DNA from 3 places in the Afifella aestuarii genome. Region 2 is predicted to be linked to each of the others. Evidence: riboswitches for the same ligand, from Rfam matches in the RefSeq annotation. Region 2 holds a riboswitch; each other region holds the start of a gene.
What was found. Region 2 has a riboswitch for thiamine pyrophosphate ahead of thiB (thiamine ABC transporter substrate binding subunit). Riboswitches for the same ligand answer to the same signal wherever they lie in the genome.

Region 1 (9,519 bases), on a different contig from region 2:
TTTCACGAATTGACCGGCCTCCGGCGTGTCGAAACGACCACCGCAGCAGGCCCGACGAGGATTTTCGCCATGAGCAAACCCCGCGTACTCATTTCCGACGCCCTTTCCGAAACCGCTGTCGCCATCTTTCGCGACCGCGGAGTGGACGTCGATTTTCAGCCTGCCCTCGGCAAGGACAAGGATGCGCTGATCGCCGCCATCGGTGAGTATGACGGTCTCGCCATCCGCTCCGCCACCAAGGTGACCGACAAGGTGATCGCCGCTGCCAACAAGCTGCGGGTCATCGGACGGGCCGGCATCGGCGTCGACAATGTCGATATCCCGGCGGCGACGGCCAAGGGCATCATCGTGATGAACACGCCCTTCGGCAATTCCATCACCACGGCCGAGCATGCGATCGCCATGATGTTCGCCTGCGCCCGCCAGATCCCGAAGGCCGATGCTTCGACCCAGGCCGGCAAATGGGAAAAGTCGAAGTTCATGGGTGTCGAGATCACCGGCAAGACGCTCGGCATCATCGGTTGCGGCAATATCGGTTCCGTCGTGGCGCGCCGGGCGCTCGGGCTTTCCATGCGCGTGGTCGCCTATGACCCGTTCCTGTCGGAAGACCGGGCGGCCGATCTCGGTGTCGAAAAGGTCGAGCTCGACGAGCTGTTCCGGCGTGCCGATTTCATCACGTTGCACACGCCGCTGACCGACCGGACGCGCAACGTCATCAATGCCGATGCGATCGCCAAGATGCGCGACGGCGTGCGCATCATCAATTGCGCGCGCGGCGGGCTGATCGACGAGCAGGCGCTGCGCGATGCGCTCGACGGCGGCAAGGTGGCGGCTGCGGGCGTCGACGTCTTCGCCCAGGAGCCGGCGAAGGAAAACGTGCTCTTCGGTGCGCCGAATGTCGTCTGCACGCCGCATCTTGGAGCTTCCACGATGGAAGCGCAGGAGAATGTGGCCCTGCAGGTCGCCGAGCAGATGGCCGATTACCTGACGACCGGTGCGGTGACGAACGCCCTCAACATGCCGTCGATTTCGGCCGAAGAGGCGCCGCGGCTCACGCCCTTCGTCAAGCTTGCCGAACAGCTCGGCTCGTTTGCCGGTCAGCTGACGGAGACGGGCGTGCGCCGGGTCCGCATCGAATATGAGGGCACGGTTGCGGAGATGAACACCAAGGCGCTGACCTCTGCGGCGCTGACGGGCTTCCTGCAGCCGCTGCTGCAGTCCGTCAACATGGTCTCCGCGCCGGCCGCCGCCAAGGAGCGCGGCATTCAGGTGGAAGAGACGCGCCGCGAACAGCACGGTGCCTACGAAACCTATATCCGCCTCACCGTCGTGACCGACAAGCAGGAACGCTCCGTCGCCGGGACGGTCTTCGCCGACGGCAAGCCCCGCATCATCCAGATCAAGGGCATCAATATGGAGGCGGAGCTGTCGGAGCTGATGCTCTACATCACCAACAACGACAGGCCGGGCTTCATCGGCCGAATCGGCACGCTCCTCGGTGAGAACGGCATCAACATCGCCCGCATGCAGTTCGGCCGCGACTTCGAGGGCGGCAACGCGATCGCCCTCGTTTCGGTCGACCACAAGATCTCGCCGGAGCTGATGGAGGCGATCAACCGGATCGAGAACGTGCAGCAGGTGAAGCCGCTCGTCTTCTGACGCGCTTCGATGCCCGATCGGCGGCCGGCCTGACCGGCCGCCATCATGCGAGAGCCGGCGCCGCTATGCGGGGTCCGGCTCTTTTGCTGCCCGCAGGCCCCGGCACGGGCGGCGCTCACCGCCATGCCCTGCACCTCAGACAGGGCCGCCATCCGCTGCAACGCTTGACGGAAGGGGCCAAAGCAGGGCACTCGCGGTAGGAATTCCTGAAAGACGCTGGACGCAGAAAGGCCTCGTGTCATGGCCAATGTGGTGGTTGTCGGCTCGCAATGGGGCGACGAAGGTAAGGGCAAGATCGTCGACTGGCTGTCGGAGCGCGCCGATGTGGTGGTGCGTTTTCAAGGCGGCCACAATGCCGGTCATACGCTCGTCATCGATGGCGTGTCGTTCAAGCTGAGCTTGCTGCCCTCCGGAGTGGTGCGACCGGGCAAGCTTGCCGTCATCGGCAACGGCGTTGTGCTCGACCCGCACGCCTTGATTGCGGAGATCGACCGCCTCGCCGAGCAGGGTGTGACCGTGACGCCCGAGACGCTCCGCATCGCCGATAATGCCGCCCTCATCCTGTCGCTGCACCGTCGTCTCGACGGGCTCAGGGAGAATGCCGCCGCGCCCGAGGCGAAGATCGGCACGACCCAGCGCGGCATCGGGCCGGCCTATGAGGACAAGGTCGGCAGGCGCTCGATCCGGGTCATGGACCTTACCGAACCCGAGACGCTGCCGGCCAAAATCGATCGGCTTCTCGTCCACCACAACGCGCTTCTGAAAGGCCTCGGCGAGCCGGAAGTCTCGCGCGAGGACATTCTTGCCGAGCTCGAGGAAGTGCGCGAACGGGTCATCCCGTTCTGCGATACCGTGTGGGCATTGCTCGATGCGCGGCGCAAGGCGGGCGATCGCATTCTCTTCGAGGGGGCGCAGGGCGCGCTCCTCGACATTGATCACGGCACCTACCCCTATGTCACCTCCTCGAACACGGTGGCGGGACAGGCCTCGGCCGGGTCGGGGATCGGGCCTTCGGCGCTCGATTACGTGCTCGGAATCACCAAGGCCTACACGACCCGGGTCGGGGAGGGGCCGTTCCCGACCGAAGACAAAGGCGAGATCGGCAATTTCCTCGGCGAGCGCGGCCGCGAATTCGGCACCGTCACGGGCCGCAAGCGGCGTTGCGGCTGGTTCGATGCGGCGCTCGTGCGCCAGACGGTCAAGGTCTCCGGCATCGACGGCATCGCCTTGACGAAGCTCGACGTGCTCGACGGCCTGAACGAGATCAAAGTCTGCGTGGGCTACGAGGTGGATGGCCGCCGCGTGTCCTGGCTGCCGGCGGGCGCTGCGGCCCAGGCGCGGTTAAAGCCGATCTACGAAAGCCTCGAAGGCTGGCAGGAATCGACAGCCGGCGCACGAAGCTGGGTCGATCTTCCCGCTCAGGCGGTGAAATACGTCCGGCGCATCGAAGAACTCATCGAAGCTCCGGTCGCTCTTCTGTCGACGAGTCCGGAACGAGCCGATACGATCCTTGTCCGTGATCCATTTCAGGACTAAGCCTTGCCGTTAATCCACGGTTACACAGTTCTTCAAGCGTTATGCCCGATTACGTAGCGATCCTTAAACGCTCCATCGCCAGTCTTCCCGATGACGGGCCGGACATGCGCCAGGCGGTCTATGACCGCGCCCGCTCTGCGTTGGCGCGCCAGCTCACCGCCGTGGAGCCTCCGCTGCCCCCCGAAGATATCGAAGGGCATCATGCGGCGCTCGAAGATGCGATTGCCGTCGTGGAGGAAGATTTCGCGGCCGAGAGTGCCGGTGTCCAGGAGCCCGACGAGGAGCCGGCACCACCGCCGCCTCCACCCCCTCCGCCACCACCTCCTCCTCCGCCGCCACCTCCGCCCCCGCCTCCTGCAAAAGAGGCGCCTCGGGCGGAGCCGCCGCACGCCCGGGCCGTGCCGCAATATGGGGAGCGCGACCTTCGTGGAAGCGGCTCTGTTGGGGGCGGTGCTGCTGGCGGCGATTTCGCGGGAAGCCGGGAGCCGAAGCGGCCGGATGCTGCGGCCGGGGCCGGCCCCGCCGGCGCGCCCGTGCCGAATGTGACGTCCGAGGGCAAAGACGATTACCCCCACGACGCCCGGATCGATGGCGCCGGTGTCGAGGACGAAACGCCTTCTGCCCGCAAGTCGCGTTGGAAGAAGGAAAAGAAGCCCAAGGCCAAGGGCGAAGCCAGAGACGAGGTTAGGGACGAGGCCGTTGCGGCGCCGCGCCATGACGATGGTTCAGAGAAGGTGCGGACATCGCGGGCGCCGGCGCTGATCGCGACCGTTCTGGTTCTGTTGATCGCGCTCGGCATCGGAGCGGTCGTCTATTCGCAATGGGATACGATCGTCACCGCGTATGACGATATCTCCGGCCAGGTTTCCTCCGACGAGACGGCACAGGGAACGGCTCCGGGGAACGCCGAGGACAACACGTCCTCGTCGCCTTTGACGGGCCTCATTGAGAGCCAGGGCGAACGCGTGGAAGGCAAGGACGAGGATCGTCTCCTCACCGGGCCGGAAGCCGAGACGCCCGATGCCGGACCTTCCACGAGCCAGGAAGAGCCGATGGATGCGCCTCTCGACGGTGCGCCCAGCGACGAAGGTCTGCCGGACGACACAGGCGAATCAGATGGCGCGGGCCTGCCGGCAGACGAGACGCCGCCGGGAACGCCGGACGAGCTCTCCGAGACGGCGCCCTCCAGCGGGAATGCCGCGGGACAGGCCGCGAGCGGTTCGCTCGTCGGGCAAAGGGCGATCTTCTACGAGCAGGGCGAAGACGGTGCCGCCGGCAAGGCGGTGAACGGCGCCGTGTCGTGGTCGACGGTCAAGCGCGACGACGGAGGCTCTGCCATCCAGGCGAAGATCGACGTGCCGGAGCGTGAGGCCGAGGTCACGATCACCATTTCCAAGAACAACGACGTTGCCCTGCCGGCGAGCCATCTCATCGAGATCGCCTTCTCCGGGACGCTCGACGACACCGCGGTCGTGCAGCGTGTTCCGGCCTTGGTGATGAAGCCGAACGAGCAGGCGCGTGGACAGCCGCTCGCAGGCGCTGCCGTCGACGTGACCGGTGACCTCTACTGGATCGCGCTTTCTGATACGCCCGATCAGGTGGAGCGGAATCTGGAGCTTCTTCGCAGCGGTTCCTGGTTCGACCTGCCGATCCTGTTTGAGGGCGGAAAGCGGGCCCTGATCACCTTCGAGAAGGGTATTCCGGGCGACAAGGTGTTTGAGAATGTGATGCAGAGCTGGGGCGATTCCTGATCGCCCCAGCCTGACTGGCTTTCACCGAACTGGCTTTCACTGAACGGGCCTTTACCGAACGGCCTGGGCGTAGCTTTCCAGCTCCGGCACAGTCTCGATCAGTCCCTGATCCTTCATGAATTCCGCGAACCGCTGATAGCGGCCGGCATCGAAGGCGCCGGGGCTTTTCGAAAAGCGGGCGACCGTATCCATGAACGCGCGGCGGTTGAGTTCGTCGCCGAGATCGGGATGTGCTTTCGTGAAGATCTCGAGGGCTTCCTCGGGATGGTTGGTCAGATAAAGCGTGGCGCGCTCGATCGCCTTCAGGAAGCGCGGCAGCCTGTCGTCGTCGAGCTTGTCGGAGCGTGCGATGAAGATGAGCTCGTCATAGGGCGGCACGCCGTGCTCCTCGGGATAGAAGGCGCGGCCGGGCTTGCCTTCGATGTCGAGCTGGTTGAGCTCGACATTGCGGAATGCGCCGATGACGGCATCGACGCGTCCTGCGAGAAGGGCCGGTGAGAGTGCGAAGTTGACGTTGACGAGATCGACGTCGTCGAGGGTCACGCCGCTTTCTCCGAGCATCATCTTCAGAAGCACATCCTCGAAGCCTCCAACCGAGAAGCCGACCGTCTTCCCCTTGAGATCGGCGAGCGTCGTCACATCGCTGTCTTCCAGAACCACGAGCGAGTTGAGCGGCGTTTCGACGAGCGTTCCAAAGCGCGCCAGCGGCAATCCTTCGGCCACCTGAAGATAGAGGTTGGGCTGGTAGGAAATGGCGACATCGCCTTCACCTGCCGCAACGAGGCGGGGTGGGGCGCTCGGGTCGGCCGGCGGGATCATTTCCACATCGAGGTCTTCCTCGGCGAAATAGCCCTTTTCCTGCGCGACGACGAGCGGCGCGTGGTCGGGGTTCACGAACCAATCGAGCAGCACGGTCAGGTGGTCCGCGGCCGCGGCGGGCGATGCCGTCAAGATGAGCGCCAGAAGCATCAGGCGCAGGCGGTCGAGCATGGTCATTTCCTCTCTTTTCGGATCATGTCGGGTTTAGGCGGATCGTCAGGCGATGCTCGCTTCTCCCGGCACCCAGCCGAGGAGGCGGCGCAGGAAGAGGTCGATCAGGGCGCGCAGCAGGATCGCCATGGCGGCGAGCAGGAAGAGGCCGACGAAGACGCGGTCGGTCTGCATGCGGGCATTGGCCTGCAGCATGACAAAGCCGAGGCCAGCCGAGGCGCCGACCCATTCCCCGACGACGGCGCCGATCGGCGCGATCGCGGTGGCGACCCTGAGCCCGGAGGCGAGGGCGGGCAGGGCCGCGGGAATGCGGATGTAGCGGAAGGTGTCGCGCCTGGAGGCGCGGTTGAGCCTTGCGAGATCGAGAAGGCCCGGATCGGTGCGCTTCAGACCATCGGCAAACGAGGTGGCCACCGGAAAATAGATGATGAGCCCGGCCATTACGACTTTGGACGCCATGCCGAAGCCGAACCAGATGACGAGAAGAGGCGCGATGGCGAAGACCGGGAGCGCCTGGCTCGCCGCCAGGATCGGCATGGCGAGCCTTTCAAGCGCGGGAGAGGCAACGACCAGGATCGCCGTCAATGCGCCGACCAGCGCTCCGGCGAAGAGGCCGACCACGATCTCCGTCGCGGTGACGGCGGCATTGCCGAGATAATAGAAGGGGAGGGCGGAGAAAGCCGTCACGAGATCGCTCGGCGCCGGCAGGATGAAGCGCGGTACGCCGGTTGCGCGCACGAGGCCTTCCCAGATGGCGAGGAGTGCGATCGCGATCGCGAGACGGATTGCGAGAATGGCCAGCACGCGCCCCTTTCATGGCAGAGATCATGCGTGCTGGAGAGACTGAGGCCCGTCCCTTCGCCGGCATGACCCGGATCAGGTTCAAAGGGTCCGGCCGCCATCACGGCCATCTCAGCGCGGTTTGTCCGCACACCCCTCGGAAGCGTCCACCATAACTCTCCGGCCGAGGCTTGCAAGCCGTCTCACTCCGCCACTGGGGCGCGTTTGGGCGCTCATCCATGGTCCCGGTGGATGACAAATTTGCCGCAGAGGAATAGAGGCGGGGAAATGCGTGTCCTCTTTGCCCCTTTGCGTTGGCTTTTCGATCAACCCTATCTGCTCTTGACGCTGACCTCGCTCTTCTGGGCCGGCAATGCGGTGGTCGCGCGGGCGGTGATCGATGATTTCTCACCGATCCTTTTCGCGCAGCTGCGCTGGGGTGGGGCTGCGCTGTTGATCCTGCCTTTCGCCATGAAGGCTCTGCGCGCCGACTGGCCGGTGATCCAGCGTCATCTCGGCGTGCTGACGCTGATGGCTTTGTGCGGCATCACGCTCTTCAACACGCTTCTCTACTGGGCTCTCGAATATACGACGGCGCTCAATGTCGTGCTTCTGCAGGCGACGACACCGCTCGCCATCGCCTTCGTCGTTTTCATGCTCTTCCGCGAGCGGCTCACCTTCGGCCAGCTTGCCGGGATCGTCGTCTCCCTCATCGGCGTCGTGGTCATCGTCTCGCGCGGGCAATTGCAGGTGCTGGCGCATCTGCGGCTCAATCCGGGCGACGTGATCATGCTGATCGACGTCGTCATCTATGCCACCTATTCCGCGCTTTTGAAGCGGCGGCCGCCTCTTCACTGGCTGAGCTTCCTGGCGATCACCATCGGATGGGGCGCCATCATGCTCCTGCCAGCAAGCGCGCTCGATCTTTTGCGTGGCGGCCATATCGACATCAATGCAGCGAGCCTTGCCGCGCTCTTCTACGTCGCCGTTTTTCCCTCAGTGCTCGCCTATATCTGCTTCAACCGGGGCGTCGATCTCATCGGTCCGAACAGGGCGGGGCCCTTCTTCCATCTGGTGCCGTTCTTCGGCGCCATTCTCGCCGTCTTCGCTCTTGGCGAGACTTTTACCTACGCCCACGCTTTCGGCGGCGTGTGCATTCTCGGCGGCGTCTTCCTGGCGAGCCGGAGGCAGCGCCTCAAGAATCGGGTGGAGCCGGAGAGAAGCCTCTCTTAGGGCTCGTCACATGGACGCCAAAACCCTCCCCACATCTTCTCGCGCCGCGCCAGCGGAGGCTTCTCTCGATCTCGGCAGCCTGACGCTTCTTCTCCTTCTGTCGCTCCTCTGGGGCGGCTCGTTCCTGTTCATGCGCGTCGCGGGTGCGGAGGTGCCGGTCTTCACGCTCGTGCTCTTGCGCGTCGGCATCGCGGCTGCGGCACTCTGGGTCGTCATCATCGCTTCGGGGCGGCGCCTGCCGAGCCGGGGTGGTATTTATCTGCGCGCGCTTTTGATGGGTTTTCTCAACAACGCCGTGCCGTTTTCACTGATCACCTTCGCGACCGTCGAAATCGGTGCGGGAGCGGCCTCCATCCTCAACGCGACGACGCCGATCTTCACCGTTCTCATCGCGCATGTTCTGACGGCCGACGAGAAGATGACGACGAACAAGGTCACGGGCGTCGTTCTCGGTTTTCTGGGTGTTGCCGTGATGATCGGCCTGCCGGCCCTGCGCGGGCTGACGGCTGATTTTCTGGCCGTTCTGGCGATGCTTGCCGCGGCGACGTCTTATGGGTTTTCGGCGGTCGTCGGAAAGGGATTTCGGGCGACCGATCCCGTCGTGGCGGCGGCGATGCAGCTTTCCGCATCGACCCTTTTGATGGTTCCGGTCGCATTTCTCATCGACCGGCCCTTCGCCACGGCAATGCCCGGCATGGCCGCGATCCTTTCGATCCTCGGCCTGGCACTTCTGTCCACGTCCTTAGCTTATGTGCTGTTTTTCCGGATTCTGGCGCGCGCCGGCGGCACGAACGCGATGCTCGTCACGCTTCTCGTGCCGGTGAGCGCGGTGACGCTCGGCGTCGTGCTTCTCGGAGAAAGCCTGTCGGCGGGGCAGTTCGCCGGCATGGCGATGATCGGCGCAGGGCTCGTCGTCATGGACGGACGGGCCCTGCGGCGGTTGCGGGGCGGTTGACGCGCCTGGCGGGTGAAGCGCGGCGCGATTAAGCGCTTGGGCGGGTGCTCCGCCTCAGGCGTCGGCGAGGAGGCGCTGCTGGGCGCCGCGGTCGCGTTCCTTGGAGGCGCGGATCATCGCCTTCTGCACCTTTTCGAAGGCCCTGACCTCGAGCTGGCGCACACGCTCGCGCGAGACGCCGAACTCGCCCGACAGCTCTTCCAATGTCAGCGGTTCGTCGGAGAGACGACGCGCCTCGAAGATCCGCCGTTCGCGCTCGTCGAGCACCTCGATCGCGTCCTTCAGCATGGCGCGGCGCTGCTGGAGTTCGTCCTGGGCAATGAGGTTCGTCTCCTGGCTTTCCGTCTCATCGTCGGACAGCCAGTCCTGCCATTCGCCGCCTTCGCCTTCATTGGCGCGGATCGGCGCGTTGAGCGAGGCATCACCGGACAACCGCCGGTTCATGGAGATGACCTCCTCCTCGCTCACATTGAGACGCTTGGCGATCGTTGCCACCTGCTCGGGCTTCAGGTCGCCTTCTTCCAGCGCCGAAATCTGGCTCTTGGCCTTGCGCAGGTTGAAGAAGAGCCGCTTCTGATTGGCCGTCGTGCCCATCTTCACGAGCGACCATGAGCG
Region 2 (9,519 bases):
ACCTTGAGGGCCGGGGCGATCCTGCGGGCAGCCTCTGAAGCCTTACGCGCAACGCCCTGCGCACTTCCGAGAAAATAGATGGAGAGGCCGAGAGCGGCAGCCTTGCGGCACAGCGGAACGAACAGGTCGGTACCATTCAGGTTCTCGACGAAGCGCTTGCCTTGCAGTTTCGCAGCAAGCTGCAAACCCGAGCCGTCGGGCAGCAGGTAATCCGCCTTCTTCAACGCCCACTGGTAGATCGGCGTCTTGGCGGCAACATTCATGCAATGGGCATTGAGGAACGCGGCGGTGCGACGGGCACGGCCCTTCAGAAGCGCTCCAAGAGCCTCTTCCGTCTTTGCGTTGACGATGTCGAGCGAGAAGAGAGAGATCTTATTGAGAGAAGTCATTGTGGCCTCCAGAAATCCGTTGGCCAAACAATACTCAGCTCGACGAAAAAATAACTCGAGCAAGGGAACAGTTACAGCATCCGTAGAATATCAAAAATACACGGAAGTGCATGTATAGTCTCGATCGAGACAAGTTCTACCCTTTAGGATAGGCGAATCCTCTCCAACCACGCCGCGATCGGGCGGGTGCCTGCGGGCGACGCCCTCGATTAACCGTTCATTGGGTGCTATGCGCTAGGTCCACTAGTGGTTGAAATGGTGGAGCCGCCAGGCGTCCTTTGCCAAGCTGCGGAGAACGCAACGCCGAGAAGACGGAAGTGCACGCGTTAGGAACGTGCGGTCTCGCCTGAAAGGTAATGTTGATGGATATTCTGATCGCTGACGATCATGAACTCGTCCGAGACACGATCTGCGCGTTTCTCGAGCGCGAACCGGATGTGCGCGTCGTCACCGCCAGCGATTTTACCGAAGCGATCGACCGTATCGATGCGCAGGGCCCGTTCGATCTCGTCATCCTTGATTACAACATGCCCGGCATGGACGGCCTCGAAGGCCTCGCCCGCGCCAAGGAGCATAATAAGGGCAACCCCGTCGGCATCATTTCCGGCACGGCCAACCGCAGCGTGGCGGAAGAAGCGCTGGCGGCCGGCGCCGCCGGCTTCCTGCCGAAGACGATCGCCGCCAAATCGCTTATCCACGCCGTCCGCTTCATGGTGGCGGGCGAGCAATATGCTCCGCTCGATTTCATGCGAGCACCGAGCGAAGAAACTGAAAATCCTCTGGCCGCCAAATTGAGCAAGCGTGAGACGGAAGTCCTGGGCGGTCTCGTCCGTGGCGCATCCAATAAGGAAATCGCGCGCGAGCTCGATTTGCAGGAGGTCACGGTGAAACTTCACGTCAAAACGCTCTGTCGCAAGCTTCAGGCACGCAACCGCACACACGCTGCCATGATCGCCAAGGATGCGGGGATGTTCTGAGGGGATCTCTCTCTCAAGACCTTCGGGTGGATTGGCCTATTCCAAAGGATAGGTCCCGCGCCGAAATAGACCCGAAGTGCACCATTGCACGCACGCGAAGAGGAACGCCTTCCGCTAAGCATTTGTCACGACGAGGAGTGCAGTGATGAATGTTCATACCAATCTACTGGAAGCCCCATACGTCCCTCACGACGAGGAGGCTGCGGCCGATAAGGCACGCACCGGCGGCCGGCGCCTGTTTGGGCGCCTTGGCGCTGCGGCAGCCGGCATTTCCCGTTTCATGCCCCGCCTGACCCGCACGCGCATCACCGCGCTGTCGCCGGTGCGCCTGCTGCGCGGCGGTCGCGTCGGGGACTTCCAACGCCTGCCCCGCTACGCGCTGGTCATTTTCGCCGGCCTTGCCGCGATCTGGGCTCCAGTCATCCTCTACATCTCGACGGCACCTCTGCGCTTTCAGTCCGAGGCAGCAATGATCATGCCGGGCGCCGGCTCGTCCAGCTCCGTCAATCTGTCGGACATCGGCCAGGCCTCGACCTCGGCGAGCTCGCCTTATTCAAGCTCCTCGATAAGCCCAACCGTGACCTACAAGAGCCTGATCGAATCCCGGCGCGTGCTTGAGCGTGCGGCGGATTCGCTTCAGCTCGAAGTTCAGGAACTCGGACGTCCGCGCATCAAGCTCCTCGACCAGACGAGCCTCATCCGCCTGACGATGACGGGTTCCTCGCCCGAGGACGCGGCTGACAAGACGGAAGCCATTCTCGCGGCCTTTCTCGGCGAACTGGACCAGCTGCGCAGCGACGAGATGGAGAGCCGGGAAGTCTCCACGATCGACACTGTCCGCGAGCACCAGAAGGCCGTTGAGGCCATTCGTCTTAAAATCAGCGAGCTGCAGGCAAAGACCGGGCTGGCGAGCGCAGATCAGCATCTCGAACTCGTGACGATGATCGAGCAGATGGGCCAGCAGGTCGTCTCCACGACGTCGGAGCTGCGGGAATCGGAGGAGGCCGTCGTGGCCCTTTCGACGATGCTCAACGTCGATGCCGGCAACGCCTCGTCCATGCTGCGTCTGCACGGCGACATCGAGTTCGCCGCCCTTTCGGAAAACGCCGCCGAGGCTTCGGCGAAGCTCTCCAGCCTCACCGGACGCTTCGGACAGAACCATCCCCAGGTCGTCGAGGCACGCAACAATTACAACGGCGCAAAGGCGCGCATGGATGATCGCGCACGGGCCGTCACCGGCCTTCCGGTCGCCGCCATCTGGGAGCAGGTCGACCCCTCTTCGCAGGGGGAGCGGTCGGCCCTCCTCTCTCAGCTCGTCGATCTTGTCACCAAGCGCGATGGCCTGGCCGCGCGGGTCGCCGCTCTCAAGCAAGAGCACGAGGCCGGTCAGGAGCGGGTGCGTGATCTCGTCGAGACGGCGTCGCGCCTCGACAGTCTCAACCGCGACTACAAGGTCGCCGAAGCCGTCTTCGCATCGGCCCTGGCGCGGATGAACACCACCCGCAACGATGTCTTTGCCTCGTATCCGATGGTGCAGGTGATCGAACAGCCGTCAATCGAATGGGAGCCGTCTTCGCCCAATAAGAAGATCGCACTGGGCGCGGCGGGCGCAGGCTCCCTGTTTCTCCTGATGGGGCTCGCCCTCGCCTGGATGCGTCGTCCTCTGATCGACCGTCTCCTGGAAACCGAGGAAGCTGGCGATGAAAACGCCGACGCCACAGCGTAACCTACCGGAGAATCTCGTCTTCTGGACGATCTCTCTGACCTGGTTCTTCTACGCCTTCGGCGCGCTCTACGTGGTGGGACCAGTGATCTCCTGGTCCCTCGCAGGTCTAGGCTTCCTGTCGCTTTACCTCGGTCCCGGCCTCAGGCCGGACCTCAGGCCCACCGGCTCGGTGCCGCCGATCATTTGGGGCTGGATCGGCGGCATGCTGGTCATGCTTGTTGCCTTGTGGGTCGGCCATTTCGACTGGGGCCTCGGCATGGGTCAGACGATCAAGTCCTCGATCGGATGGGCAAAAGGCTGGGCGATGGTCGCACTCGTTCCCTTCGCCGGGGCCATTTTGAAGATCCGCCGAGACGTTGTCATCCGCAGCCAGTGCATCGTCGGCGCATGCACGGTGGCACTCCTACCGATCCTCCTCGTCGCACCCTCGATCGGCTTGCCCGAAAAGATCTTCGTTTCGCCTCTGAAGGCCGTTGGCGGCCCGGGTCCGGAATATTTCTCTGTATATTTCTACACACTTGATCCGTCGAGCTGGACGCCGCGCTGGCAATTCTACGCCCCGTGGTCGCCCTTTGCCGGCCTTCTCGGCGTCGTCATGGTTCTCTTCGCGCTCGAAGACCGCAGCCGCTTCTGGATGGCGATGGGCATTCTCGCCGGGCTGGCGATGGTCTTCTTTTCCAAGTCGCGCATGAGCCTTGTCGCCCTCTTCGTATGCGCTGTCGGCCCGCGCATGATGCCGCTTCTGGCCAAAAGCGTCGCCTGGCAACTCGCTGCCGGCGTCGCCGCATCGATGGCGGCGCTCGGCACATATCTTCTACAGGCCATGCAGGATGCGGTTTCGGCCTTCAAGGGCGCCAGAGCCGACAGCACCCGCGTCCGCGAGACCCTGCAACGTATCGCCTATGAGCGCTGGCAAAACGAGGCGGTGTGGTTCGGCCACGGCACGGTTCAACCGGGTCCCCATATCGTCGAGTACATGCCGATCGGAAGTCATCACACCTGGTATGGACTGCTGTTCGTGAAAGGTCTTGTCGGAGTGTGGGCTCTCCTCGTCCCGCTGGTCTGGCAGTTCTGGATTGTCGCCGTCGATTCCGTCAAAGGCCGCCGAGGACGGCTTCCTCTCGGCATCGTACTCGTTTTCATCATTCTGAGCTTCGGGGAAAACATCGAGATCGAGGCCTATCTCCTTTGGCCGGCTTTGCTTCTCCTTGGCATTCACGCTCGCGAATTGGAGCGCGACCGGCTGGAAACAGCATCCAGGAAAGCTTGAAGAAAGCCCTGCATGCAACTTTTGCGCACATTCGGCTCCCCCTGACCTCCGACCGCAGAGCGCTCGGCGGATACAGGCATCAAGGTCGAACATGGTCCAACTCGGACTCGGTCATGACGAGGCCGGTGCCCAGGCGCAGAGGAACACATGAATGCGGTAGTCACGATGGTCGAGGCAGCCTCCGCCATCATCCTCGCCATTATCTTTCTCGCTCTTCTGGGAGAGCGCCTGGAAGGAACGTTCTGGCGTCGCAGCATCGCATTCGGCCTCGTCTTCGCCGGCACGGGCATGCTCATCATGCTCCATCCGGTCGAATTGATGGAGGGGGTGCGCACCGATCCGCGCAACGCGGTCGTCGCCCTCTCTGCAGCTCTCGGCGGGCCGGTCTGCGCGCTGATCACGGCCATTCCGATGATGGCGCTGCGGCTTTATTTCGGCGGCCTGGGCGCCGTCCCCGGCGCCGCGGGCATCGCCTCTGCCGCAATCTGTTCAAGCCTTCTGTGGTACGTCTGGACGCGCCATCTCGGCCGCGCCGTGTCGCAGCGTTACATCCTCCATCACGCCCTCAGCGCCGCCATCGTGCCCGCCCTGGTCATCGCGATGATGACCGCCGTGCCCTGGCACATCTTTCTCAAATCGGCCTCCCTGTTCGTCACGGTGAATTTTGCGGCCGTCCTTCTGATGGGCCAGCTCGTCGTCCGCGAATACCAGCGCCGCTGGGCCGTGGCGGCGCATAACGAAGCGCAGGCCCGCCTGGAGGCGACCGCCAACAACGCCCCTGGCATCCTCTTTCAAATCTCCCGGGACGAAGATGGACAGCTGGAGGTGCGCTATGTCTCCGATGGCGCACGGCGCATCCTCGACATCGCCCCGGAAAGCTTCGTCGAGCATCCGGAGAAGCTCGCAAGGCTTATTTCCCGGCAAGACGCCGAAAAATTGCAGCTCATTCTCGAAGGTTCGGCGGAAACCCTGGAGCCCTGGTCATTCGAGGCGCAGTGCATGCATCCCAAGGGCCACGTCCTTTGGATGCGCGCCACCGCAGAGCCCCGCGGCTACGGCAAAGACGAGATCATCTGGGACGGTTTCGTCTACGATATCACCGAGCAGAAGCGCTCCGAGCAGATGAAGAACGACTTCATCTCCACCGTCAGCCACGAATTGCGCACGCCCCTGACCGCGATCCACGGCGCGCTCGGCCTGGTGGCGGCCGGAGGCGCCGGAAAGCTCAGCGCCAAGGGCAACAATCTCGTATCGATCGCCTATGCCAACAGCGCGCGGCTGGTGCGTCTCATCAACGACATCCTGGACATCGAGCGGATCGAATCCGGAAGGATGCCCTTCGACATAAAACCCCTCGCGCTTCGCCCTCTCGTCGAGACAACGGTGGAATCGCTGCGCGCCTACGCGGCCGAACACAAAGCGTCGATCGAGATCGACGACACGGCGCCCGGGCTCGTCTGCCTCGCCGATCCCGATCGCCTCAGCCAGGTGCTCGTCAACCTGATGTCCAATGCGATCAAATTCTCGCCGCCGGAGGGAACCGTTCGGATCCACATCGCGCTGCGGGCCGGCCGCACCCGCATCTATGTGAGCGACGAGGGGCCGGGCATCCCGGAAGAATTCCACGACCGCATCTTCAACAAGTTCGAAAGGGCCGATTTCTCCGACAATCAGAAGGTCGGCGGCACGGGTCTCGGCCTTTCCATCACCAAGGCGATCGTCGAGCACCTCAACGGCGAGATCGACTTCCGCAGCACAGAAGGCGGCGGAACGATCTTCTTCGTTGACCTGCCAAGTTTTCCTGCCATGCAGCAGCTCGGTGCAGAGCGCGACAGCCGCAAGCTGGCAAGCACCTGATTATCGTCTTCCCGACCCCAATGGAAGACAAGCCGCATGGCGAAACGTCTCCGCTGAGACGCTTTAATCGCGCCACCCAAATCGGTTTGCAGGTCCGCCGTCTCCCCGAACCGAATCTGACGTGAAAGGGAAGGCGCCGAGCCCCAACTCCCGCACGCCGTTGGCAAATTCCCCGGTATCCATCGACTCCTTCGCGACTCGCGGACGTCAGATGGGTCATCGGCGTCAGCACATCGGAGAGATTATGGATCGGGTGCTCGTCATTGGGGGGACCTTGGTCGTTTAGATCGAGGTCGCCAAGGCCCAGATCATCGCTCGATGCTTGTCGGGCCGGCGCATTTCCACTACGTCTGAAGACGCTCACACGGGGTGCCCAAAAGGGCTGAGAGGCTTATCCGCCAACCCGCTGAACCTGATCCGGCTCGCACCGGCGGAGGGATGGAGAGCTTTCGTTGCCGCGAATGCGCCCCTTCCCGCTTTCAAACGACAAGGAGGCGCCCTTGGGCTCGCTGCAATCCCCTTCCATCTTCATAGCATCAGCCGTCGCCGCAATGTTCTTCGGCGCAATCACACCCGCCGCAGCGCAGGAGGAGAAGCCCTCGCTGACGGTCTACACCTATGAGAGCTTCGTTACCGATTATGGGCCGGGGCCGCAGATCAAGGCCGGTTTTGAGGCGGTTTGTGGCTGCACGGTGAAATGGGTCGGGCTGGAGGACGGCGTTGCGATCCTCAACCGTTTGAAGCTCGAAGGTGCTTCGACATCGGCGGAGGTGGTGGTCGGGCTCGACACCAACCTGATCGCTGAGGCCAGGGCGACCGGGCTCTTCGCACCGCATGGCACCGACACATCTGCGGTCGACGTGCCCGGCGGCTTTTCCGATCAGGTTTTCATACCCTACGATTACGGTTGGTTCGCCGTCGTCTACGACAGCGAGGCGATCGATGCCCCTCCGCAAAGCCTGGAGGAGCTGGTCAGCGGCGATCCGGAGGAGAAGATCGCCATCGAAGATCCTCGCAGCTCGACACCGGGTCTCGGGCTGCTCCTGTGGATGAAAAAAGTCTATGGCGACGGCGCCGAGGCAAAATGGCGGGAGTTCTCCGAGCGTATCCTGACGGTGACGCCCGGCTGGAGCGAAGCCTATGGGCTCCTGACGAGCGGCGAAGTCCCGATGGTGCTGAGCTATACCACCTCGCCCGCCTATCACCTGATCGAGGAGGAGAGCGACCGCTACCACGCGGCAGCCTTCGATGAGGGCCATTACATCCAGATCGAGGTCGCCGGCCGCATCGCAAGCTCCGAGCACCCAGATCTCGCCCGCGACTTCCTCGCTTATCTGATCTCACCCGCGGCGCAGAACGTGCTGCCGACCACCAATTGGATGCTGCCGGCCGCAGAGACCGCCTCGCCGCTGCCCGGCGCCTTTGAGCAGTTGGTGACCCCGGACAAGACCCTGTCTTTCGATCCCCAAACGGTAGCCGACAGCCGACGCGCCTGGACGCAGGAATGGCTGCAGGCGCTTGGCCGCTGAGGCTCTCCGCGCGTCCGATGACAGGTTCGACAGATCGACGTTGGCGTGTCGCGGCAGGACTTGCCGCCGTTGCCGCGCTCGCCGTGTTTTTGGGCGGTGCATGTTTCGCCTTGCTTACCCAAGCCGATGCGGCGCCGGACCTTTTTGCCTTGGCATCGGACCGCTATTTGCGGGGAGTGGTGCTGTTCACGCTGGAACAGGCGGCCCTTTCCACCCTCCTTGCCGTGGCCGGTGCCCTGCCGCTTGCAGTCGCCTTGCACAGGGCGCGGTTTCCTGGCCGCGGCCTTGTCCTGCGTCTTTTCCTCCTGCCGCAAGCTCTGCCGGTGCTGGTCGGCGCCTTGGCGATCATCGCGGTGTGGGGCCGCAACGGCGTCGTCTCGGATCTGGTCGCCACTCTCGGTTTCGATCGCCTCAACGTCTATGGGCTGTCCGGCATCCTGATCGCCCACACCTTCTTCAACCTGCCGCTCGCCGCCCGACTGATGGTCGCCGCACTCGACGGCGTGCCGGCGGAAAGCTGGAAGCTCGCCGGGCAGCTTTCTCTCACGCCGCTGACCACCTTCCGCATCCTCGAATGGCCGGCAATTCGCACCGCGCTGCCCGGCGCGACGAGCCTCATCTTCATGCTCTGCGTCACCAGCTTCACGCTGGTCCTCACGCTCGGCGGCGGGCCGGGTGCCACCACCCTGGAAGTCGCGATCTACCAGGCGCTGCGCTACGATTTTGATCCGGGTCTCGCGGTTTTCCTGGCGTTGATACAGATTGTGCTGACCGGCCTTGCGGTCGCCATCACGCTGCGGCTTGGCCGGACAACGGCCGGCGGCTTTACACTCGGGCGGCGGGCACGGCGCTACGACCCTCACCAGGGCTTCGTTCGCGCGCTCGATCTCGCGGTTCTGACCGTGGGGATCGCCTTCGTCCTCTCGCCGTTCATCGCCACGATCGTCGCCGGTCTGCGCTCCGATCTGATCGCACTGCTGGCCGATCCAAACGTCCAACGGGCCGCGATGACCAGCGGCGTCGTGGCGATCGCGGCGGCGACCCTCGCCGTCTTGCTCGCCGCGCCTCTCCTCTTGGCGCGGCAGGCATTGGAACGATCTTCCTCTTCAAGGGGCCGCGCAGCCTGGCGCGGGCTCTTCGAACTGTCGGGCAGCCTCGTCCTCGTGGTGCCGCCGATCGTCATCGGCGCCGGCTGGTTTCTTCTGCTGCGACAGGTGACCGACGTTTTCGCGGCGGCACCTTTCGTCGTTGTCGCCACCAATGCCGTAATGGCGATGCCGTTTATCGTGCGTATTCTCGCACCGGCGCTTGCCACCTCGGCACAGCGACACGATCGCCTTGCCGAGAGCCTGGGACTCTTCGGGCTGGCGCGGCTGCGCCACGTCGAATGGCCCGCTCTGAAAGCGCCGCTGGCCCTCTCCTTTGCCTTTGCGCTCGCCCTCTCCCTCGGAGATCTCGGTGCGATGGCGCTTTTTGGCAGCCAGGATTTCATCACCCTGCCCTATCTGCTGCTGCAGCGCATGGGCAGCTATCGCACAGCCGACGCAGCCGGACTGGCGCTGCTGCTCGGTGTCTTATGTCTCGCCCTGATGGCTCTCGCGGAGCGTGGGTTTCGCGGGGAGGAAGGTCGATGAGCGCCCTGCCCGCTCTCGTCTTGGACGGCCTAGAATACACCTATGAAAGTGCCCCGATGCGCTTCGACCTCACGGTGACGCCTGGCGAATGGCTGGCGATCATCGGCCCAAGCGGTGCCGGCAAATCGACCCTCCTC
Region 3 (9,519 bases), on a different contig from region 2:
CCTCGGCGATGCAGACCGAGGTCCAGGCTGGCGGGATAACGAGGTCTTCCAGGCGCCGGCGCAGGCGGCGATCGCGGATGGTCTTGCCATCACATCTATAGGTGAAGCCACGCCCGCTGCGGCGGCGCTCGATCTTGAGGTTCTCCGCGCAGATGTAGTTGAGCCCGCACAATTCGGCTCGTTCCTGAAGCGTGTCGGCCATCGTGCCTCCAAAGGACGGGCACGAAACGGGCAGGAGAGAGCCCTGGTTCCGCGGCTGAGCGCAGAGCTTCCTAAGCCGGCAACCCTATGTTTCTCAGAGGCTTGCGAAGGTTGGAGCGCTCTTGTCGCTCAGTTCGTATAGCCGCGGCCAGCCGGTGAACGCGCCAGCCTCTGGCCGCGTCTCGCTTCGCGATGGATCGTGTAAAGCGCGGCCGCGATGACGATGCCGGCGCCGATGAAGGTGCGTATGGCGGGAATCTCGCTGAAGATCAGGATGCCGAGGATCGTCGCCCAAAGGAGGCGAGCGTAATCGAGCGCCGCCAGAACGGTCGCTTCGCCGGCGCGAAATGCCTGTATGTTGCAGCTTTGTGCCGTGACCGAGACGAGCCCTATGGCGACGAGCAGGCCGAATTCCGTCCAGGTCGGCCACACCCATTGCCAGATCGCGAGAGGTGTCAGCAAAACACCCACGAAGACCGTCTGATAGGCGAGGATGGTGATCGCGAGGTCTGAGCGCGACAGGAGCCGAATGATCACCATGACGAGGGCCGCCGAGGCGGCGCCCGCTACGGCGAGAAGGCCATAGCCGTCGATGCCTGCGCCGGTCGGGTTGAGCATCACCATGACGCCGATGAAGCCGCAGATGATCGCGCCCCAGCGGCGAGGACCGACCGCCTCTTTGAGGATGACGATGGCAAAGAGCGGGATGAAAAAGCTCTTGGCGAAAGCGATCGCGGTTGCATCAGCGAGCGGCAGATGAACAACCGCTGTGAAGCCGCAGAACATCGCAATGACGGCGAAGAGGATGCGTCCCGCGTGAAGGAGAGGGCGCCGCGTCGTCAGCGAACCCGGAAACCCCCGGATGATCAGCGGCAGAGCGGCGAGAAACATCACCGACTGACGCACGACCAGGATTTCAGCGACCGGCAGCCTCGTGCCGATGAGCTTGATCAGCGTCATCATGATGGTGAAGAGAATAGTGGCGACGATGATCCAGGCGGCACCACGGAGATTGCCGGGCAGAGCCTGAAACCGTTTCGTCAGTCCGGCAGATGTTTCGCCGAACCGGCCCGTTCCATCCATGGCTGTCTATTGACGCTTCGTCGCATTCTCCGTCAAGCTGTGGGCGGTCTTTCGTTCGTCGGTGCAGGCTCCCCGCTTGCGCCTGTCTCTCCTGCTTTCACGACGGATAATTGCGCTGATGACCGATCTGGCACCGCCAAAGTTTGGCATGGGGGCGCGGGTGCGCCGTGTCGAGGATGAGGCTCTCATTCGCGGTGAGGGCCGCTATACGACCGACGTGAAGCCGGCCGGCACGCTGGTCGCCTTTGTCTTGCGTTCGCCGCTTGCGCATGCGCGCTTCGACCCGCCGCGCCTTGAGGCGGCGCGAAAGGCAGAGGGCGTGAAGCTCGTGTGGACGGCAGCCGATGTCGCCGACATGGCCGCCATGCCCTGTCTCGGATCGGGGCCGGCCAAGGGCGAAATGCGCAAGGCCGAGGTGCCCGTTCTCTGCGAAGGCGTGGTTCGGCATGTGGGGGATGCAGTCGCTTTCGTCGTCGCCGATACAATCGAGAATGCGCGCGCAGCGGCGGAATTGATCGAGATCGATTACGAACCTCTGCCGGTTGCGGTCGGCACCGATCGGCTGCTCGAGGCGGACACGCCGCTCGTATGGCCGGAGCACGGGACCAACCTTGCCTTCGAGTATGAGGTGGGAGACGCGGCCGCGACGGATGACGCGTTCGCTAAGGCCGACAAGGTCGCCCGGCTCAGCCTCGTCAACAACCGCCTCGTCTGCAACTATATCGAGCCGCGCGCGATCGTTGCCGAATACGATCCGGGGCAAGAACGCTGGACGCTGACGGTCGGCTCGCAGGGGGTGCACGGCATGCGCAAGGCGGTCGCCAAAGCGATGCAGGTGGACCCGTCGCGCCTTCGTGTCGTCACGCCGGAGGTCGGCGGCGGCTTCGGCCCCAAAATCTTCGCCTACCGGGAATATCCACTCGCGGCCAAAGCGGCCGCAGTGCTCGGTCAGCCTGTGCGCTGGGTTTGCGATCGCAACGAGCATTTTCAGTCGGATGCGCAAGGCCGCGACAACATCGCGGAGGCGGCGATGGCGCTCGATCAAGACGGCCGCATCCTCGCCATGAAGGTCGATCTCACGGCCAATATGGGTGCCTATCTCTCGCAGTTCGGGCCGTATATTCCTTGGGTCGGGGTCTCGATGACGACTGGGCTTTATGACATCGACATCGCCCATGTGAGCGTCAAAGGCGTCTATTCGAATACCGTGCCGGTCGACGCCTATCGTGGTGCCGGGCGTCCCGAAGCGGCGTTCCTGTTGGAGCGGCTGATCGACGAGGCCGCCCGCGTGGTGGGTCTGGCTCCAGACGAAATCCGGCGACGCAACTTTATCCGGCCGGAGCAATTGCCGTACGAGACCGTCACCGGACGACTGTATGATACAGGCGAATTTGCTGGGCACCTGGATCGGGCGCTGGAGGTCTCGGACCACGCCGGTTTCGAGACGCGCGCCGCAGAGAGCAAGGCGCGCGGACGGCTCAGAGGCATCGGGATGGCGAGCTATGTGGAGGCTTGCGCTTTTGCCGGCTCCGAACCGGCGAAAATCGTGCTCGAAGACGACGGCCATGTCGCGCTTTTCATCGGCACGCAGGCGACCGGACAGGGACACCGCACGGCCTATGCCCAGTTCGTGGCCGAGCGGCTCGGCCTCGATCTCGATCAGATCCGGGTGCATCAGGGCGATACCGATGCGCTGGAAACGGGCGGCGGCACGGGCGGCTCACGCTCCATCCCGCTCGGTGGTCCGTCCGTGCGGATCGCATCGGACAATCTTGCGGAAAAGCTCAAGGATCTGGCTGCCGATGCGCTGGAAGCGGCTGCGGGCGATATCGAGCTTGCCGCCGGAGAGGCGCGGATCGTCGGGACCGACCGGGCGATTTCTTTCGCCGATCTCGCGGCCAGAGCGGGCGACCGCGCCGAGGTGACGGCGATCGGAGAGTTCAAACAGGCGGAAGCGACCTATCCGAACGGCACGCATGTCTGCGAATTGGAGATCGATCCGGAGACGGGCAGCACACGTATCGAACGCTACACCATCGTCGATGATTTCGGGGTGAGCGTGAATCCGCTGCTGCTCGAGGGCCAGGTGCATGGCGGTGTGGCGCAGAGCATCGGCCAGGTGCTTCTGGAGAACACGGTCTATGACGAAGACGGGCAGCTTCTGACCGCAAGCTTCAGCGATTATGCCATGCCGCGCGCATGGGACACGGTTTCCTTCCATTTCGAGACGCGCAACGTGCCTTCGACGCACAATGCCCTCGGCATCAAAGGTGCGGGTGAGGCGGGAACGATCGGCGCGACGCCCGCGGTCATGAATGCCGTTGTCGATGCGCTTTATCGAGAGTACGGGATCCGCCATCTCGACCTGCCGGCGACACCGCTGCGGGTATGGAATGCCATTCAAGCCGCAAAGGCGGCGCTCCCCGGACAACGAGGCTAGGGTGACCAAAGACGTAGCGGACTGCCGGCGTAACGCGCGGCAGAGCCGAGGCGGTGGGCAATCGTGACCACAGCGACCCGCGCCATCATTCTCAAGGTCAGCTCGACCATTGCCTTTGCGCTGATGCTTTCCTGCATCAAGCTCGTCGGCGAGCGCGTGCCGACCGGCGAGATCGTTTTCTTTCGCTCCGCATTTGCGCTCGTTCCGCTCCTCGGCATGCTCGCCTGGCAGAACAAGCTCAAGGAGGCCGTGCGCACCAAAGATCCCTGGAGCCATGCCCGTCGCGGCCTCGTCGGGGTGACCACGATGATGCTGTGGTTCGCCGGCGTCCAGCGCCTGCCTCTGCCCGAATCCATGGCGATCAGCTACGGTGCGCCTTTGATGATCGTCGTGTTGGGCGCCCTGATCCTGCACGAAACGGTGCGCATCTATCGTTCGACCGCCGTTGCTGTCGGTTTCGTCGGCATCATGATCGTGCTGTGGCCGCGCTTCGATCTCCTCTCAAGCGGTGAACTCGGCGGGCGGGAATTCGTCGGCTCGCTCTGCGCGCTCGGCTCCATGGTGCTGACGGCGGTGGTCGCGATCCTCATCCGCAAGATGACGGCGACGGAATCGACCTCCGCCATCGTCTTCTATTTTTCCGTCACGTGCACGGTCGTGGCGCTTTTCACCATCCCGTTCGGGTGGGTCATGCCCGATACGGAAGAGATGATCCTTCTCATCCTGTGCGGGCTTTTCGGTGGCCTCGGGCAGATCACCCTGACGGCCGCCTATCGTTATGCCGAGACGTCAACGATCGCGCCTTTCGAGTATGCCTCGATGATCTGGGGCACGATCGCCGGCTATCTGCTCTTCAATGAAATTCCCGGAATCAACGTCGCCGTGGGCGGAGCGGTCGTCATCGCTGCCGGCATCTTCATCATCTACCGCGAGCATCAATTGGGGCTGGAGCGGCGAAAGATGCGCAAATTGTCGACGCCGCAGGGGTGAGGCGGATGAGCCTCAGAACGCCTTGAAGGTGGGAATCGTTTTGGTGTCCTGGATGCCTTCGATGACGTGCACCTTTTCCTGTACGAAGCGGCCGATGTCGTCGTCTGCGCTCAGATAGAACTTTGCGAGAAGGTCGTAATCGCCTGCTGTGGAATAGATTTCTGACGCGATCTCGGCGTCGGCCAGGGCGGTGGCGACCTGGTAGGCCTGGCCGAGCTGGCATTTGATGAGTACGAAAAACGGGGTCATGGCTGTCTCCTTGGCGCGGAGAAAACCGCAACTGTCCGGTCGCGGCAAGGGCCAAGCGGCCGATGCTTGCAAAGCGGTTCTGAGACCACTAGATCGGAAGACGTCTCAGGGGGTGCCGCTGCAATCTGTAGGCGGCTGAGAGGCGATCCGGCCAACCCCTCGAACCTGATCCGGTTAACACCGGCGGAGGGATGGGATGATGCCGAGAAATCCTCGTCGTTCATTTGCTTCCGCTTCGGGCCGGGTCCGAAGTGGGAGAATTTCATGCCTATGACGATCGACGAGGTCTTTGCGGCGCTGACGGATCTGCGGGCGCGCCGGCCTCTCGTCCAAAACATCACCAACTTCGTTTCGATGAGCGTCTCCGCGAATGCGCTTCTCGCACTCGGCGCATCGCCTGCGATGGTGCATGCCGAGGAAGAAGTCGGTGATTTCGCCAAGCTTGCGGATGCGCTCGTCGTCAATATCGGCACGTTGTCGCCCGCCTGGCTGCGCGCCATGAAAAAAGCCGCCGAGGCCATGGGGGAGCAGCAGAAGCCCTGGGTGCTTGACCCGGTGGCGACGGGCGCGACGCCATTTCGAAGCGAAGCCGCGAACACACTTCTGTCCCTGCGACCCGCGATCGTGCGCGGCAATGCGAGCGAGATCATGAGCCTCGCAGGCGAGGCTGGGGCACTCGGCAGGGGGGTCGATTCTCTTGCCGCCTCCGATCAGGCCGTTGCGGCGGCGAAGGCGCTGGCGCGGACATCGGGAAGTGTCGTTGCCGTGACTGGCGCCACGGATTACGCGACAGATGGCGATGAGGTCGTTTCGATCACCGGCGGGCATGATCTCATGCCGCGCTCGACCGCCCTCGGCTGTGCGCTTTCCGCCTGTGTGGCCGCTTTCTCGGCCGTGCGGCCGCCGCTCGAAGCGGCGACCGCCGGGCTTGCCGTTTATGCCGCTGCCGGCCGGATCGCTGGTGAGCGATGCGGCAACGGGCCTGGTCATCTTCCGGCCGAGCTTTGTGACGCGCTTTTCCGCATGGACAAGGATCTTCTTGCCGCTCATTCCGGTATTGGCGCTGGAAGCGGGGAGGCGAAATGATGCGTCATCCCTTCGATCTTTCGCTTTATCTCGTCACCGATCCGAAGCTCTGTGGTCCGCGCGATTTTTTCGAGACGGTCGCTGCGGCCGTCAAAGGCGGTGTGACGCTGGTGCAGCTGCGCGATCCCGACGCCGGCACGCGTGAACTCGTTGCCATTGCGCGTCGCCTGAAGGCGCTGTTGGAGCCGATGAGCGTGCCGCTCATCGTCAATGACCGCATCGATGTCGCGCTCGCGGCCAGGGCTGACGGCGTGCATCTCGGTCAGAGCGACATGGACGGCGCGGATGCACGGCGGCTGATCGGCGAAGAACGCATCCTCGGGATTTCCGTGGGCAATGCGGCGGAACATGAGGCGTCCCGAGAGGCTCTTTCCGGCGCCGATTATATCGGGGTCGGACCGGTCTATACGACGGCCACCAAGCCCAATGCCGGAGCGGCCATCGGCTTGGAGGGGCTTGCTGCGGTCACAAGAGCGGTCGGGCTTCGCTCCGTTGCTATCGGTGGGATCGGCGCTTCCAATGCCGCCGAATGCATCGCTGCCGGGGCCGAGGGCGTTGCCGTCGTGTCCGCCATCATGGGGGCCGACGATCCACAAGCCGCCGCCCAGGCGCTTCTTGAAGAAATTCGTACAGCGAAGGACACACAATGACGGCCATCGCACTTTCGATTGCAGGCACAGACCCGACCAGCGGCGCCGGCATCCAGGCCGACCTCAAGACTTTCTCCGCCCTTGGCGTCTATGGCGCGACGGTGATCACGGCGCTGGTCGCCCAGAACACATGCGGTGTGAGGGCCATTCACGACGTGCCCGCGGATTTCGTGGCGGCCGAGATGGATGCGGTCTTCTCCGACCTTGCCGTCGGCGCGACCAAAATCGGCATGCTCTCGAAGCCGGCGGTCATCGAGACGGTGGCCGAGGGGCTGACGCGGTGGGAGCCCGGTCCCGTCGTGCTCGATCCGGTGATGGTGGCCGCTTCCGGCGATCCGCTCATTGCCGATGAGGCCGTGACGAGCCTGCGCGAGAGGCTTTTCCCGCTTTCCGCCGTGATCACGCCCAATCTGATGGAAGCGGCCCGCCTGCTCGACGAGGAGCCTGCGGACGATTCCGACACCATGCTGCGCCAGGCGCAGGCGCTTGCCGATTTCGGCGCCGGGGCGGTCCTTCTCAAAGGCGGGCATGGCAATGGCGATGAAGCCGCGGACCTGTTGTGGTTCGAAGGCGAGGCCCATTGGTTCAGCGCGCCGCGCATCGACACCAAGAATACACACGGTACCGGCTGCACGCTGTCCTCGGCGATTGCGGCGGGGCTTGCCAACGGGCTCGGCCTGCCGGAGGCGGTCGATGCCGCCAAGGCCTATGTCCACAACGCCATCGTCAATGCGGACCTTTTGGAGGTCGGCAAGGGGCATGGACCGGTTCACCATTTCTACCGGCAATGGAGGAATGGGTGAGCTCTGGCCACGGCCTCAGCCGGCGCGGCCTTCTCGCCGGAGGGGCGGCGACTGCAGGCGCTGGCGCACTTGCCCGACCGGCAGTCGCCCAAAGCCGCATCGAATGGTCGATGGTCACGTCGTGGCCGAAGAACCTGCCGGGCCCCGGCGTTTCGGCGGAACGGATCGCACGTGATATCGAGCTCGCGTCCGGCGGACGCATGATCGTGCAGGTGCATGCTGCGGGCGAGATCGTCCCGGCCCTTGCCGTGTTCGATGCGGTGTCGGAAGGGACAGCCGAGATGGCGCATACCGCCTCTCTGTTCTGGGCCGGCAAGGCGAAGGTCGCTCCAGTCTTCACCGCGGCGCCTTTCGGCCTGACCCCTCTGGAGCATATCACCTGGATCGACCATGGCGGCGGTCAGGAGCTGTGGGACGAGCTTTATCGCCCGTTCGGGGTGAAGCCGTTCATGGCCGGAAACACCGGCTTTCAGATGGGCGGCTGGTATCGCGGCGAGATCAACTCGCTCGACGATTTCAAAGGCCTCAAAATTCGCATGCCAGGCCTCGGTGGTGAGGTCGCGCGCCGGCTCGGGGCAACGCCCGTGTCGCTGCCAGCATCGGAGATTTTGCCGGCGCTCCAGTCGGGGACGATCGACGCGACGGAGTTTTTGGGGCCCTGGTCCGATCTTGCCATGGGATTCTGGCAGGTTGCGAAGAACTATTACTGGCCGGGCTTTCACGAGCCGAACGGAACCGGCGAGGGCCTCGTCTCGATCTCCGCCTGGGAGAAGCTGCCGGGCGATCTCAAGGCGATCGTGCGCCATGTCCTTGCGGTGGAGAACATTCGCGGCCTGGGCGAGGCCGAATGGGAAAATGCGAGGGCTCTGGAACAGCTCACGCAGGACAAGGGTGTGGTGCTCAGACGGTTTCCCGACGATTTCCTGGCTGCAGCGCGCCAGGCGTCCGACGAGGTCTTCGACGAGCTTGCAGACGCCGGCGGCGTGCAGGCCGAGATCGTTGAAAGCTACCGCTCGGCGCGGGCGCGGATGCAGCCCTGGTCGGAAGTGAGCGAGGCGGCGCTTCTCGCCGCCCGCCGTTGATCAAGTTTTATCGCGTCGACGGACAGGGCGCGCCGCAGGGGGCGCAGGCGACGACGTCGCTCGTTCCCGTCTGATGCAGAGGCGGTGACAGGAGATGGTCGGCAAGAACGAGCAGGAGCCCGAGTGTCACGAAGCCGAAAAGAAGATAACGCGCCATCACCGCCTCAATTCGCCAGACCGAAGGCAGGCCGCAGCCGGATGCCGATCAGAGTGCCGAGAAAGGCCGAGGCGAACCAGATCCACCCGTGCAGGGAACCCGAGGCGATGCCGCCGAGGAAGGCCCCGATGTTGCAGCCGAAGCCGAGGCGGGCGCCGTAGCCCATCAAAAGGCCGCCGATGACGGCGGCAAGCGCGGATTTCGCACTCGGCAGAGGCGCCTTGGCGAAAGATCCCGCAAGTGCGGCGGTCGCCATCGCGCCCAGCACCAGGCCGATATTCATCACCGAGGTGACGTCTGCGAGAAGCGAGGTGTGCAGCGCCTGATCGCCTTTCGGCCATTGCCAGAACTCATAAGCCGACATGTCGATGCCGATCGCCTGTGCCGCCTTCGCGCCCCACAGAGCGAAACCATAGGTGATCGTCCAGGGATGGCCGGCGATGAGGAGCGTCAACAGGTTGAGCACGACGAGTGCGCCACCGGCCCACAGAAGCGGCCAGGGTCCGCGCCAGAAATGCCCGGGCTTCCTGGCCGGGGCCATAAAGTTCGCCCGCTTTTCCATGGCGAAGGTAAGGGCGCCGACGAGCGCAAGGCCGACAAAGATCGCGATCAGCGCACCCGGCACGGTCAGGAACTCGGCGAGGTTGACCGGATCGAAGCCCGGCTGGTCGAGCCACCAGGGGAGCTGAACGGAACCGACGACCGAGCCGATGATGAAGGCGACCAGCGTGATCAGCATCCGGCCTGAGCCCCCACCGAGGGTGAAAAGCGTGCCAGA

Region 1: linked by a shared signal. The riboswitch ahead of EO094_RS04420 (ABC transporter permease) and the one ahead of thiB (thiamine ABC transporter substrate binding subunit) in region 2 are both predicted to bind thiamine pyrophosphate.
Region 3: linked by a shared signal. The riboswitch ahead of thiM (hydroxyethylthiazole kinase) and the one ahead of thiB (thiamine ABC transporter substrate binding subunit) in region 2 are both predicted to bind thiamine pyrophosphate.

What each region holds. Positions count from the first base shown of each region.
Region 1 is NZ_SAUF01000001.1:947,351-956,869, forward strand. It holds gene serA (phosphoglycerate dehydrogenase) at 70-1,659, shown strand; gene EO094_RS04405 (adenylosuccinate synthase) at 1,900-3,195, shown strand; gene EO094_RS04410 (hypothetical protein) at 3,237-4,946, shown strand; gene EO094_RS04415 (ABC transporter substrate-binding protein) at 4,998-5,936, opposite strand; gene EO094_RS04420 (ABC transporter permease) at 5,982-6,740, opposite strand; TPP riboswitch at 6,773-6,884, opposite strand; gene EO094_RS04425 (DMT family transporter) at 7,005-7,949, shown strand; gene EO094_RS04430 (DMT family transporter) at 7,960-8,904, shown strand; gene rpoH (RNA polymerase sigma factor RpoH) at 8,959-9,519, opposite strand, start outside.
Region 2 is NZ_SAUF01000005.1:173,829-183,347, reverse strand. It holds gene EO094_RS15030 (WecB/TagA/CpsF family glycosyltransferase) at 1-389, opposite strand, end outside; gene EO094_RS15025 (response regulator transcription factor) at 752-1,366, shown strand; gene EO094_RS15020 (GumC family protein) at 1,512-3,092, shown strand; gene EO094_RS15015 (O-antigen ligase domain-containing protein) at 3,067-4,362, shown strand; gene EO094_RS15010 (ATP-binding protein) at 4,510-6,219, shown strand; TPP riboswitch at 6,575-6,675, shown strand; gene thiB (thiamine ABC transporter substrate binding subunit) at 6,771-7,748, shown strand; gene thiP (thiamine/thiamine pyrophosphate ABC transporter permease) at 7,724-9,382, shown strand; gene thiQ (thiamine ABC transporter ATP-binding protein) at 9,379-9,519, shown strand, end outside.
Region 3 is NZ_SAUF01000001.1:1,633,611-1,643,129, forward strand. It holds gene EO094_RS07665 (DNA topoisomerase IB) at 1-202, opposite strand, end outside; gene EO094_RS07670 (DMT family transporter) at 331-1,284, opposite strand; gene EO094_RS07675 (xanthine dehydrogenase family protein molybdopterin-binding subunit) at 1,403-3,724, shown strand; gene EO094_RS07680 (DMT family transporter) at 3,788-4,714, shown strand; gene EO094_RS07685 (Lrp/AsnC ligand binding domain-containing protein) at 4,727-4,963, opposite strand; TPP riboswitch at 5,062-5,172, shown strand; gene thiM (hydroxyethylthiazole kinase) at 5,228-6,049, shown strand; gene thiE (thiamine phosphate synthase) at 6,046-6,699, shown strand; gene thiD (bifunctional hydroxymethylpyrimidine kinase/phosphomethylpyrimidine kinase) at 6,696-7,502, shown strand; gene EO094_RS07705 (TRAP transporter substrate-binding protein) at 7,499-8,584, shown strand; gene EO094_RS18410 (hypothetical protein) at 8,592-8,741, opposite strand; gene EO094_RS07710 (YeeE/YedE family protein) at 8,749-9,519, opposite strand, start outside.